Regions from separate parts of the Serratia bockelmannii genome, predicted to be linked through region 1. Evidence: predicted binding sites of a transcription regulator. Region 1 holds the regulator's gene; the other holds the start of a gene.
The links. The regulator LexA, encoded in region 1, represses DNA repair genes until DNA is damaged. The targets are predictions, from matches to a motif close to TNCTGTATGTACATACAGNA.
Positions count from the first base shown of each region.

Region 2: a site for LexA is predicted at 2,096-2,115, ahead of ACSJLU_RS10555 (metal-dependent hydrolase). Genes of this name have one in related genera too.

Region 1 covers NZ_CP196512.1:4,731,152-4,735,318, forward strand. The annotation lists gene ACSJLU_RS22480 (CsbD family protein) at 1-110, opposite strand, end outside; gene dinF (MATE family efflux transporter DinF) at 426-1,763, opposite strand; gene lexA (transcriptional repressor LexA) at 1,867-2,475, opposite strand; gene ACSJLU_RS22495 (diacylglycerol kinase) at 2,578-2,946, opposite strand; gene plsB (glycerol-3-phosphate 1-O-acyltransferase PlsB) at 3,095-4,167, shown strand, end outside.
Region 2 covers NZ_CP196512.1:2,187,397-2,191,563, reverse strand. The annotation lists gene ACSJLU_RS10565 (HdeD family acid-resistance protein) at 1-986, shown strand, start outside; gene hxpB (hexitol phosphatase HxpB) at 1,051-1,716, shown strand; gene ACSJLU_RS10555 (metal-dependent hydrolase) at 2,138-2,686, shown strand; gene ACSJLU_RS10550 (L-cystine transporter) at 2,868-4,167, shown strand, end outside.

The DNA of each region.
Region 1 (4,167 bases):
TCGCGTTTCCCTTCGATGACCGTCAGATCGTCATCGGTCAGCTTGCCCCATTTTTCCTTCACTTTGCCTTTCAGCTGCTTCCAGTTACCGTCGGCTTGATCTTTATTCATAGTCTCTCCGTTAACCTGTGGTGAATCAGTGATCCCTGTCGCCGGCCGGGGTTAAACAGAAGTTTTTCTGGTTGATACTCCCTTCACCTTAAGAAGCACCGCTCCCCTTCATTCACCAGCCACATGATTCATTCTAGTTAAACATGGAAATAAAAAAGCCAAACATCAGAATAAAAAACCATTAAAAAGAAAAATAAACACAAAAAACGCTAACAAACAACGAACTAAACCGGAAATATTCAGGCTGAAAACATGTAAGCAAACATGAATAAAAACATAAGATAAATTAATAATTAACCCAACAAAGCGTCCGGTCTAACGTGCAGCAAACCAGCTGCCGCGCACCTGATGACGGTGCCAAATCCAACCCAGCGCCACGCCACGCAACGTCAGAAACACCGCCAGCGCCAGCCAGAGCCCGTGGTTGCCTAGCAGCGGCACGCTGAACAGCGTCAGACCATATCCTGCCGCGGCCACCGCCATACTGTTACGCATCTCGGCGCCGCGCGTGGCACCGATAAACATGCCGTCCAGCAAATAGCACCACACCCCGACCAGCGGCAGAATAACCTGCCACGGTAAATAGTGGGCGGCCAACGCACGCAGCTCCGGCAAGGAGGTCAACGCCGCCACGATCTGCTGGCCGGTAACGGCATACGCCAGGCCGAAAGCCAACGCGACCAGCCCAGCCTGCCTGCAGGCCGCGTGCCACACCTTACGCAGTTGGCTGCCGTCCCGGGCACCGTAGGCGTGGCCGGAATGGGCCTCCACCGCATAAGCGAAGCCGTCGAGCGCATAGGCGGTAAACGTCAGCAGGTTCATCAACACCGCGTTAACCGCCACCACATCGCTCCCCAGGCGAGCGCCGAAAATGGTCAGCGACGCAAAACACAGCTGCAGCAGCAATGAGCGCAACATGATGTCGCGATTGAGCGCCAGCAGGCGGCGCAGATCGCCACGCCAGGCCTGACGCAGCATCGCCAGGGTAATACCGCGCAGACGCATCACTCGCCACGCCAGCCACAGGCCGAGCAATAGCGTGGCATATTCGGCGATGGCGGTGGCCGCCGCCGCCCCTCGTACGTTCCAGCCCAGGCCCATCACCAGCCAGATATCCAGCACGATGTTCAGCAGGTTGCCGACGATCAGCAGGATCACCGGCGCACGCACGTACTGCACGCCGAGCAGCCAGCCCAGCAGCACCAGGTTGGCCAGCGCCGCCGGTGCGCTCAACCAGCGGATCTCAAGAAAACGCCGCGCCTGCTCCAGCACCTCGCCATCGCCGCCGACGATCCGCAGCGCCAGTTCAATCAGCGGGTAGCGCAACAGGACGATCGCCCCCCCGGCCAACAACGCCAGCAGCAGCGGTTGCATAAAGGCGCGTGCCAGCGCCTGCGGGTTCTTCGCTCCCAGCGCCTGCGCCGCGAGGCCGGTGGTGCTCATGCGCAGGAACAGCAGCAGCATGAACAGGAAGCTGGTCGCCACCGCGCCGATCGCCACGCCTCCCAAATAGATCGGGCTGTCGAGGTGGCCGATCACCGCGGTGTCCACCAGCCCGAGCAGCGGCACGGTGATATTGGAGAAAATCATCGGCAGGGCGAGGCGCCACAGGGCTTTATCGGTGTCGCTGGTGAAGGCGGAAATCAGGCGCATGATGGGATGTTCCTGTGACAGAGTGACGAAGGGCGAGGTCAGAAACAAAAACGCCCCAAAACAGGGGCGATTGATACAGGGAGCGGCGGTGATGGCGCGGCGATTAAATCCAGTCGCCGTTGCGGATCACGCCGACCGCCAGCCCTTCGATCGTGAAATTCTGCTGGCGCAGATCGACCACGATCGGTTGGAATTCATTGTTCTCCGGCAGCAGCTCAACCACGTTACCGTGCTTTTTCAAGCGCTTGACCGTCACTTCGTCTTCGATGCGCGCGACCACGACCTGGCCGTTGCGCACGTCTTGCGTTTTGTGCACCGCCAGCAGATCGCCGTCCAGAATGCCGATGTCGCGCATCGACATGCCGTTCACCCGCAACAGGAAATCGGCGCTCGGTTTAAACAGGGAAGGATCCACCTGGTAGTGCCCTTCGATGTGCTGCTGCGCCAGCAGCGGCTCGCCGGCGGCGACGCGGCCGATCAGCGGCAGCCCTTCTTCTTCTTCCATCAGCAGGCGGATACCGCGCGACGCACCGGAGACGATTTCGATCACGCCTTTGCGTGCCAGCGCCTTCAGGTGCTCTTCGGCGGCGTTAGGCGAACGGAACCCCAGACGCATCGCGATCTCGGCACGCGTTGGCGGCATGCCCGTTTGCGAAATATGATCGCGAATCAGATCGTAGACCTCTTGCTGTCTGGTAGTTAGTGCTTTCATTCCGCCCCCTGTTTGTTTATACAGTCTTGCTGTGAGTATATACAGGTAAGCGCGGATTGGGAACCGAAGAATAAATAAAAATCAGTCAGTAGGCGACTTTCGTCAGCCAAAATGCTGCCACAAGACCGTGCCCCAAACGAACAGCGCCAGCACGATCGCCAGCGACACCGCCGCCGATCCCATGTCCTTGGCCCGCCCGGACAGCTCATGGTGTTCGCTGCCGATGCGATCCACCACCGCCTCGATCGCGCTGTTCAGGATCTCGACGATCATCACCAGCGCCACCGATCCGATCAATAAAATGCGCGCTATCGCACCCACGTCCAGCCAGACAGCCAGTATGATAGCCAGGAGGGTCACCACCAGTTCCTGGCGGAACGCCGCCTCGTGTTGCCAGGCGGCGGAAAGCCCTTTATAAGAATAGCCGGCGGCCTTAATGATGCGGGTCAATCCGGTTGCTTGGTTTGCCATGTTTTCGTGCCTTTCTCAGAGGTCGGTCATAATAAAAAGAGTCTAGAACAGTCCGCGCTGACGGCTCTCGGTTTTCGAACACCACAGATCTGCTACCCGGTTTCTGGTATGCTTGCGGCGCATTGCTAACAAGAGGCTTCACGTTGTTATGTCAGGTTGGCGTAAAATTTATTATAAAATATTGAATTTACCACTTAAATTGTTGGTAAGAAGTAAGGTCATCCCTTCAGATCCGGTCACCGAGCTAGGGTTGGATCCCTCACGGCCGATTTTGTATGTTTTACCTTACAATTCCAAGGCGGATTTGCTGACGCTGCGCACCCAGTGCCTGGCGCAGGATCTGCCCGATCCGCTCAACGCGCTGGAGATCGACGGCACCGTGCTGCCGAGCTACGTGTTCATTCACGACGGCCCGCGCGTGTTCCGCTACTACACCCCGAAAGAAGAGTCGGTAAAGCTGTTCCACGACTACCTGGATCTGCATCGCAGCAATCCCGATCTCGACATTCAGATGCTGCCGGTTTCGGTCATGTTCGGCCGCTCGCCGGGCCGCGAAGGCCACGGCACGCCGCACCTGCGTCTGTTGAACGGCGTGCAAAAATTCTTCGCCGTGCTGTGGCTCGGCCGCGACAGCTTCGTGCGCTTCTCCAACACCGTTTCGCTGCGCCGCATGGCTACCGAACACGGCACGGATAAAACCATCGCGCAGAAACTGGCGCGCGTGGCGCGCATGCACTTCTCGCGTCAGCGCCTGGCCGCGGTAGGCCCGAGCCTGCCGGCCCGTCAGGACCTGTTCAACAAGCTGTTGGCGTCCAAAGCGATCGAAAAAGCGGTCGAGGACGAAGCGCGCAGCAAGAAGATCTCGCACGAGAAGGCCCAGCAGAACGCCATCGCGCTGATGGAAGAGATCGCCGCCGATTTCTCCTACGAAACCGTGCGTCTGTCCGACCGCGTGCTGAGCTGGACCTGGAACCGGCTGTATCAGGGCATCAACGTCACCAACGCCGAGCGCGTGCGCCAGCTGGCGCAGGACGGCCACGAGATCGTCTACGTGCCCTGCCACCGCAGTCACATGGACTATCTGCTGCTGTCCTACGTGCTGTATCACCAGGGCCTGGTGCCGCCGCACATCGCTGCGGGCATCAACCTCAACTTCTGGCCGGCCGGCCCGATCTTCCGTCGCCTGGGCGCGTTCTTCATCCGCCGCACCTTTAAAGGCAA
Region 2 (4,167 bases), 2.5 Mb from region 1:
ATAACATCGTCGCCACCGTGGTGTTTGGCAGCGCGCTGCTGCTTGACGGCGCCGTGCGCATCGCCTCCTCCACGGTGATTCAACACAGTCGATGGAAAGGCGTGGCGCTGGCGGGCGGCGGCGAGATCCTGCTTTCGTTGATGATTTTTGTCGGCTGGCCGGCGCCGCATCGGATGACGGTGCCCTTTTGCCTCGGCGTGATGATGGTGCTTTCCGGCTGGGCCTTATTGCGTATCGCCCGGAGACTGACAAGCTTCTCTCTGAATCAGCACCCCGCGCGGCAGCCACCGCACCCGGAGGATGAGACTGCGCCACTCACGGTGTACGTCTGGACACCGATTGGTGCGGCTAAAGATCCACGCCGACGTTACATCGTCGACCGATACATCGCGGCGGTCGACGGCGGCGGCAATATCTCCACCGGTCATGCCGCCCTGGCGCTCGCGCCGGATGTGTATATCAGTCACTACCCGCTCAACGACATCAGCCATTCCGTTCAGGATTTCCGCCAGTTGTTGCATGCCGGCGAGCAGAACAACGTCGACGGGCGTTTCCTGCCCGACCTGCCGGGTGAGATCGCCGCCTGGTGCCCACCGGACAAGAAAATTCAATTCTACCGCTATAACCCGGCGGCGCTGCGCGCATTCTGGCTGCGTTATCGGCAAGACGCCACCTACAATCTGACCCGACGCAACTGCTCCACCACGGTCATCGGCGCGCTCGACAGCGCGTTGGAAGGCGTGCTGGGCGATAAACACCTGTGGCGCCGCTTTCTGTTGCTGGTGTTGGATCCCAATCTGTGGATGCTGGCGGTACTGCGCAGCCGCGGCGAAAGCATGACCTGGACGCCGGGTTTGGTGCTGGACTACGCACGCATGTTGCAACAGGTCACCGAGCGTCAACATCAGCGCTGGTGGCTAAAATTGCGCGAGGCGTGGAATATCCTGCGTTTTGGCAAAAGCCAAACGCGCAGGCAAAGGTTTTAGTCTCGTCACCGGCGATGATAAAGTGTCGGGCACATTCACCCGCGCCGGCAGGAGTTAACCGTTAATGGCTTATTCGCAACGCATTGAAACCGCAATTTTTGATATGGACGGCTTGTTGATCGACTCGGAACCGCTGTGGCTGCAGGCCGAGCTGGATATCTTCGGCGCGCTGGGTTTGGATCTGTCCGACCGTCACAAGCTGCCGGACACGCTGGGGTTGCGCATCGATCTGGTGGTGAAGATGTGGTACCAGGCGATGCCGTGGCAAGGGGTTTCGCTCGATGAGGTGTCGGCGCGGATTATCGAGCGCGCCATCGAGCTGGTGCACGAGACGCGCCCGCTGCTGCCGGGCGTTCAGCAGGCGCTGGAGCTGTGCCGCAGCCAGGGGCTGAACATTGGCCTCGCCTCCGCCTCGCCGCTGCACATGCAACAGCAGGTGCTGAAGATGTTCGATCTTGAAGGTTACTTCGATCAGCTGGTTTCCGCCGAATACCTGCCGTACAGCAAACCACACCCTGAGGTCTACCTGATCGCCGCCGAGCGCCTGGGCAGCGATCCGCTGCGCTGCATCACGCTGGAAGACTCCTTTAACGGCATGATCGCCACCAAGGCCGCACGCATGCGTTCCATCGTCATCCCGGCGGCCGAATACCGTCACGATCCGCGCTGGGCGCTGGCGGACCACAAGCTGGAGACCCTGGAACAGCTCACTCCCGCCCACTTTGCCTGACCTGCGGCGCCGGCCATCGGCGCCCTGGCTTTCCGCTCTGCGCCATAAAAGGGATCCGTGCCGCAAAACAAACGAAACATCGTTTCATTATTATTGAATCGGCATGCTGTTGTTATTATGCTGGGTGGCAGGGAAAGCGACGGCCCACGGCGCGTTGTCACTGCCACGCAGCGCGGTTCAAGGCCGCCGCTTCCTCCCGCCACACGCCAAGCCACCGTCTTTTTTCTCATCTTCATGCATCGCCCATCGCCCGCTTTTTGTTCTCGCCAGTCAAAATCGATGATTTGTTACGCAGCACCGTAACAAGCCGTTGTAAAACAGGGAAAAATAAACAATTGGTTACAGGGTAACTGCTTCCACTACTGGGAATTTTCCCATATACTGGATAAATTAACAGTTTACCAGCCGGAATCGCAACAGCATGACCGCGGAAGGACATCTCATTTTCTCTGTCGCTTGCGCGATCTTCGCCAAGAAGGCGGAAGTGACGCCAGAGCTGGCTACCGGCGACTGGTGGCACATCATACCCGCCGCGCTGCTCACCTCGCTGCTGCCGGACATCGATCACCCCAAGTCGGTACTGGGCCAGCGCCTGCGCTGGATCGCCCTGCCCATCGCCCGCGCCTTCGGCCACCGCGGTTTCACCCACAGCCTGCTGGCGATCGCCGGCGGCATGGCGCTGTTTCAGCTGGACGTGCCGCGTAGCTGGCCGATCCCGGCCGACGCGCTGCACGCCATGATCATCGGTTACTTCAGCCATCTGCTGGCCGACATGCTCACGCCCGCCGGCGTGCCGCTGCTGTGGCCGTGCCGCTGGCGTTTTCGCCTGCCCCTGCTCAACTCGCAAAAAGGCAACCAGCTGGAGCGCGTACTGTGTCTGTGCCTGGTGGCGTTTGCCATCTGCTGGCAAGGCGATTTCACCCTGCCGGTGCAATCCTATGTCGAGCAAATCAGAAATATCAGACTCTGATCACAAAAATACGCCCAATCCATCATCTTGATGTATATAAAACAAACAAAAACACACAAAAAGCTATATCAAATTCCATTTGGATATAAGTAGGCCACTCAGCAAACTGTTACGATATTTACATCGCGACATACGTGATGCGTAGTCGTTTTTATAAGAAAGATTATTGGAGACATTGGGGATGAATCTTCCGCTCGTGATTAACGTGCTGGTGTTTGTCGCGCTTCTTTTGCTGCTGGCGCAAACCCGCCACAAGCAATGGAGCCTGGCGAAAAAAGTGCTGGTCGGCCTGGTGGTCGGCGTAGTATTCGGTCTGGGCCTGCAGCTGGTGTACGGCGCCGACAACCCGGTACTGAAAGAATCCATCAGCTGGTTCAACATCGTCGGCAACGGCTATGTGCAACTGCTGCAAATGATCGTCATGCCGCTGGTGTTCGCCTCAATCCTGAGCGCGGTCGCCAAACTGCATAACGCCTCTTCTCTGGGCAAAATCAGCGTCCTGACTATCGGCACGCTGCTGTTCACTACGCTGATCTCGGCGCTGGTGGGCGTGCTGGTCACCAACCTGTTCGGCCTGACCGCCGAAGGCCTGGTGCAGGGCGCACAGGAAAGCGCGCGCCTGACGGCGATCCAGACCAACTACGTGGGTAAACTGGCCGATCTGACCGTGCCGCAGATGGTGCTGTCGTTCATCCCGAAAAACCCGTTCGCCGACCTGACCGGCGCCAGCCCGACCTCGATCATCAGCGTGGTGATTTTCGCCACCTTCCTCGGCGTGGCGTCGCTGCAGCTGCTGAAAGACGACAAGCCGAAAGGCGAGCGCGTGCTGGTGGCTATCGACACCCTGCAGGCCTGGGTGATGAAGCTGGTGCGTCTGGTCATGAAGCTGACGCCGTACGGCGTGCTGGCGCTGATGACCAAAGTGGTCGCTGGTTCCAACATTCACGACATCGTCAAGCTCGGCAGCTTCGTGGTGGCCTCGTACATCGGCCTGGCCATCATGTTCGTGGTACATGCCATCTTGCTGGCCTTCACCGGCGTTAACCCGATGAAATTCTTCCGCAAGGTGTGGCCGGTGATCACCTTCGCCTTCACCAGCCGCTCCAGCGCCGCCAGCATTCCCTTGAACGTGGAAGCGCAGACCCGCCGCCTGGGCGTGCCGGAATCCATCGCCAGCTTCTCGGCGTCCTTCGGCGCCACCATCGGCCAGAACGGCTGTGCGGGCCTCTACCCGGCGATGCTGGCGGTGATGGTTGCGCCGACCGTCGGCATCAACCCGTTGGATCCGGTGTGGATCGCCACCCTGGTTGGCATCGTCACCCTCAGCTCCGCCGGTGTGGCGGGCGTGGGCGGCGGCGCCACCTTCGCCGCGCTGATCGTACTGCCGGCGATGGGCCTGCCGGTGACGCTGGTCGCGCTGTTGATCTCGGTCGAACCACTGATCGACATGGGCCGTACCGCGCTGAACGTCAACGGCTCCA